One region of the Sphingomonas qilianensis genome, then DNA from elsewhere that is predicted to be linked to it. Evidence: predicted binding sites of a transcription regulator. Region 1 holds the regulator's gene; the other holds the start of a gene.

Region 1 (2,201 bases):
CCGTCGCCCGGCGGCTGCGCGTAGCGATCGCCGCCACCGGCGATGAGCTGGTCCCCGCCGGGCGCGATCTCGCCCCCGGCCAGCTCCCCGAATCCAACGGGCTGATGCTCGCCGCGATGCTGGCCGCGCTCCCCGTCGAGGTGATCGATCTCGGCATCATCCCCGACGACCTCGCGATCATGACCGCCGCCTTTGCCGGGATCGATGCGGATATTCTCGTGACGACCGGTGGCGCCTCGGTCGGCGATCACGATCTCGTCCGCCCCGCGCTCGACGCCGCCGGCGGCAGCCTCGATTTCTGGAAGATCGCGCTGCGCCCCGGCAAGCCGATGATGGCCGGCCGGCTGGGTGGCGCGGTCGTGCTCGGCCTGCCCGGCAACCCTGTCTCCGCCTTCGTCACCGCGCAGCTCTTTCTGCTGCCGTTGATCGCCATGATGTCCGGTGCGCGCGATCCGCTGCCGACCACCATCGCCGCGCCGCTCGGCGAGCCGCTCCCCGCCAACGACCACCGCACCGATTATCTGCGCGGCGAATTGCGCGACGGGCAGGCTTTCGCCTCGACCATCCAGGACAGTTCGATGCTGCGCACGCTGGCCCGCGCTACCTGCCTGATCCTGCGCCCGCCGCAGGCGGCGGCAGCGCAAATTGGCGACTCGGCGGAAATCCTTATCCTGGCTTGACTTGATGGAAACTGTTCCATAAAGGTTCCGCGTCTGTTCTGACGGAGGAACGCAATGCTAACGCGCAAGCAGCACGAGCTTATCTGCTTCATCAGTGATCGCCTGGAGGAAACCGGCGTGTCGCCCTCGTTCGAGGAAATGAAGGATGCGCTCGATCTCAAATCCAAGTCGGGCGTGCACCGCCTGATCAGCGCGCTCGAAGAACGTCAGTTCATCCGTCGCCTGCCCAATCGCGCGCGCGCGCTTGAAGTGCTCAAGATGCCCGAGCGCGGGGATGTGGTGAAGCTGACCAGGAAGACGGCCGCGCCAATGTCGCCGGCAATGTCGCCAGCGTCTCAACTTTCTCAACATTCGCGCCCCGAACCGGCCAACGACGTGATCGAAATTCCGTTGCACGGCCGCATCGCTGCCGGTCTGCCGATCGAGGCGTTCGAGAGTAGTGCAATGCTTTCGGTGCCCGCAGCCTTGCTCGGCAAGGGCGATCATTATGCGCTCGAAGTGTCGGGCGATTCGATGGTCGAGGCCGGCATTCTGGATGGCGATTACGCGCTGATCCGTCGGCAGGACGTGGCCCGCGATGGCGAGATCGTCGTCGCGCTGATCGAGGATGCCGAGGCGACGCTCAAATATTTCCGTCGCGAAGGTGCCATGGTCCGGCTCGATCCCGCCAACCGCGCTTACGATCCCCAGCGTTACGCGCCGCAGCAGGTCCGTGTGCAGGGCAAGCTCGCCGGATTGCTGCGCCGCTACGACTAACCTTCGCCTAGCTTTCCGAGTTTCGCGCTTTCCTGGCGGAGGCCGGGCCCCAGAAGTGGCGGACGCGGTAATTGGCAAAGGCCGGGTCACTTTAGTGATGCTACCGGACCCCGGTCCGCGCCGGGCGAGTGCCTTTGAAAAGGTGGTTTTGTTTTAGGGAGGGCGGGAGCCGCCACGGATGCCGATCCCCCGGCGCCCGCACCGTCCGCACCATGCCGTGCGCCAACGCGATCGCCACGCCCCCGGTGCGCGCCAGCATCGGCCGATCCAGGGTCAGCCATCGCGCCGAACACCCCCGCGGCAGACGCCGCTCGCTGACCACGATATCGGCGTCGCGACACGCCGCGAGCAGTTCCCGCACCGGCACGAGATAAGCACTCCGCGTCGCCAGAACCCGCCACCGCCGCCCGCCGGCCACCCGCTCGATCAGACACAGATCCCGCGTGCACCGCGCCTCCGGCTGCTCGGCGAGCAGCAACGGCGCGCCATCCACCCCGCCATTCTCCGCCAGCATATCCGAGGTGTAGTCCCCCACCCGGTCGCGCAGCATCGCCAGCCCGCCCTCCGCCGTGCGCACCGCAACATGCCGTCCGTCGCCGGTCACCAGCAGGTCCGGCGACGGTGCCACCAGCGCCCAGCCCAGCCCCACCAGCAGCGGCGCCAGCCCCAACCGTCGCCACCGTGTCCGCCACAAGGCGAGCCACAAGCCACCCGCTACCATCAGCCCAAACGCGGCCGCGGGCATCGCCGGCAACGCGGCAACCG
Region 2 (2,201 bases), on a different contig from region 1:
TGCATCACCTTCTGCCGCGCCGCATGGTCGCGCAGATCCGCAACGCCTTCGAAGCTCGGGTCCTTCTTGGCCGCTGCATTGGCCAGCTTCGCCAGCGTCTTCGTCTCAGCAATGCCAACGCAGGTCGGAATGGTGGTCCACAGGCGCACCTGGTCGCGCATTGCGTGGGCATGGGCAACCAAGTCGCGGTCCTCGAACCCGCCCAGGTCGAGGAAAGTCTCATCGATCGAGTAAATCTCGGTGTCGCGGGCAAACGCTGCGCAGGCGGCAACCACGCGCCGCTGCATGTCGCCGTAGAGCGTGTAATTGGATGATAGAACGCGAACGCCATGCGTACGCACCTTTTCGCGAAGGTGGTGGATCGGGTCGCCCATTTTGATGCCGAGCGCTTTCGCCTCTGCTGATCGGGCTATGGCGCAGCCGTCGTTGTTCGACAGCACGATCACCGGCACGCCGACCAGCTTGGCGTCGAACGCCCGCTCGCACGAGACGTAGTAATTATTGCAGTCGATCAGCGCGACAGGCGAGCTCACGGCACCTTCCGCGCTACGCCGACGACGACGCCCCAGATCTCCACGTCCTCATCGACCAGGATCTCCGCAAATCCGTCAGCTTCCGGCACCAGCCAGTGGCGGCCATCGATAAAGCGCAGGCGTTTCAGGGTTCGGTCGCCGTGCACCAGCGCGACGACGATGGCGCCGGAGCGAGGCTTCTTTGCGCGGTTCACGACGATCAGATCACCGTCGTTGATTCCGGCGCCAGCCATCGACTGCCCATCGACGCGCATGATGTAGCTGGCGGCCGGGTGCTCGACCAACCAGGCGCCCAGGTCGATCGGCTCTTCCATGTCGTCTTGAGCCGGGGAGGGGAAGCCGGCGGGGGTGCGACAGAGGAATAGCGGCACCTCTCGCGGCACCAGTTCGTATGGGATTTCGTGGAGTCGCAACGCATACATAAGGCTGGCCCTTTCAGGCAGCCCATTTACCGCGAGGCGGAACGTTTAGGGAACATTGAATCGAAGAAAATCTGCCCGCCCGTCTAACCGCGAGTTTTAGCGCCAGCCGGCATCTCGCGCGACTGATCGCGTTTGATTGCCCAAGCCTCGATTAGGGAACCTTAGCCGGCCGTTAAGCATATTGTATCGGTTGGTGCCGATCACGGCGCTGCCGGGTTTTTCCCTTTGCCGGCAGCGGGTCCCACGAGCGGCACCAACACCCGCATCCGTGGTTACAACTCCGCTATCGAGCGGTTGCCACTGATTTGAGCGTTGATGCGGAGAAGCTCCGGCGCAACGGCGCGCGACCGCTTAACGGATCATCATTGACGGCGACACTGACTGCCTCGCCGGCGGCGGCTTCGCAGAGCATATGGCAGCGTCGCAGCGGGGTGTGCTACACCGCAGTCGTCACTGGAGTTTGCACAGGAGCGTAGCACACTGGTCGTGGATTTCTCTGGCTCTTGTCGCACCAGTCGTCGCCAACGATCAGGGGGAGAGATACCCCGTGGTGTCCCCAGCGCCCCCAATTATTCAGACGTTCACCCATGCAGGGCTGGCGAGCCGTTTCCCAATTGTTTCCCCGCAGACAATGATCATCTGGCGCGTAGGCACGGCAAGTTGTGGCGGTGAGCCGATCGCAGCTACGCGGGCACCCCACCCGTTGCCGTCGCTAGGCTGGGGAACGGCGAGCGAAGCGCAGATACGTCTCGCGTGCCGTATCGACGCAAGCGGGCGTCCCATTAGCATCCGGCGCGAAGAGCGTCGTTTTGGGACGAGCGCGGGCGACGTGATGCCCTCGCTCGCAGCGGCTTCCTTCGCTTCCGGCATTCCGCGGGCCAACTGTTCGATGAGCTTCACTGCCGGGAGGACGTCACTTGAGCAGGTACCCGGTGGATTTGGCGATCGCTTACACAGTGTTCCCCACGGCCGGCCGACCGCCCGAGGCGCTGTGGCGGCGTATCCGTCCGGCCGACACGACCTGCTTCGAGCCGACGCCCGCGCTTCTTAACCGCGCCTATCCCGATTTTGCAGTGATCATGGGCGAGGAAGGCCGGCCCTGTGGAGCATGGTGGCGTACGACATTGCTGCAGACGGCAAGCCGGTAAACGTCAGTACGGTCGATGGGCCACGATCGGTTACCCTCGACGTCGCCTCACGCCGGGCGGTCGTACAGTCGCGGTTCGGAAGGGCGCGCGGCGGGGCT

Evidence for each region. The regulator LexA, encoded in region 1, represses DNA repair genes until DNA is damaged. The targets are predictions, from matches to a motif close to GTTCCNCNCTTGTTCT.
Region 2: a site for LexA is predicted at 994-1,009, ahead of ABC969_RS07570 (LexA family protein). Genes of this name have one in related genera too.

What each region holds. Positions count from the first base shown of each region.
Region 1 is NZ_JBDIMF010000003.1:175,291-177,491, reverse strand. Features, by position in the region: gene ABC969_RS09610 (molybdopterin molybdotransferase MoeA) at 1-680, shown strand, start outside; gene lexA (transcriptional repressor LexA) at 735-1,436, shown strand; gene ABC969_RS09600 (ComEC/Rec2 family competence protein) at 1,537-2,201, opposite strand, start outside.
Region 2 is NZ_JBDIMF010000002.1:227,973-230,173, forward strand. Features, by position in the region: gene ABC969_RS07565 (Y-family DNA polymerase) at 1-533, opposite strand, end outside; gene ABC969_RS07570 (LexA family protein) at 530-955, opposite strand; gene ABC969_RS07575 (hypothetical protein) at 1,873-2,103, shown strand.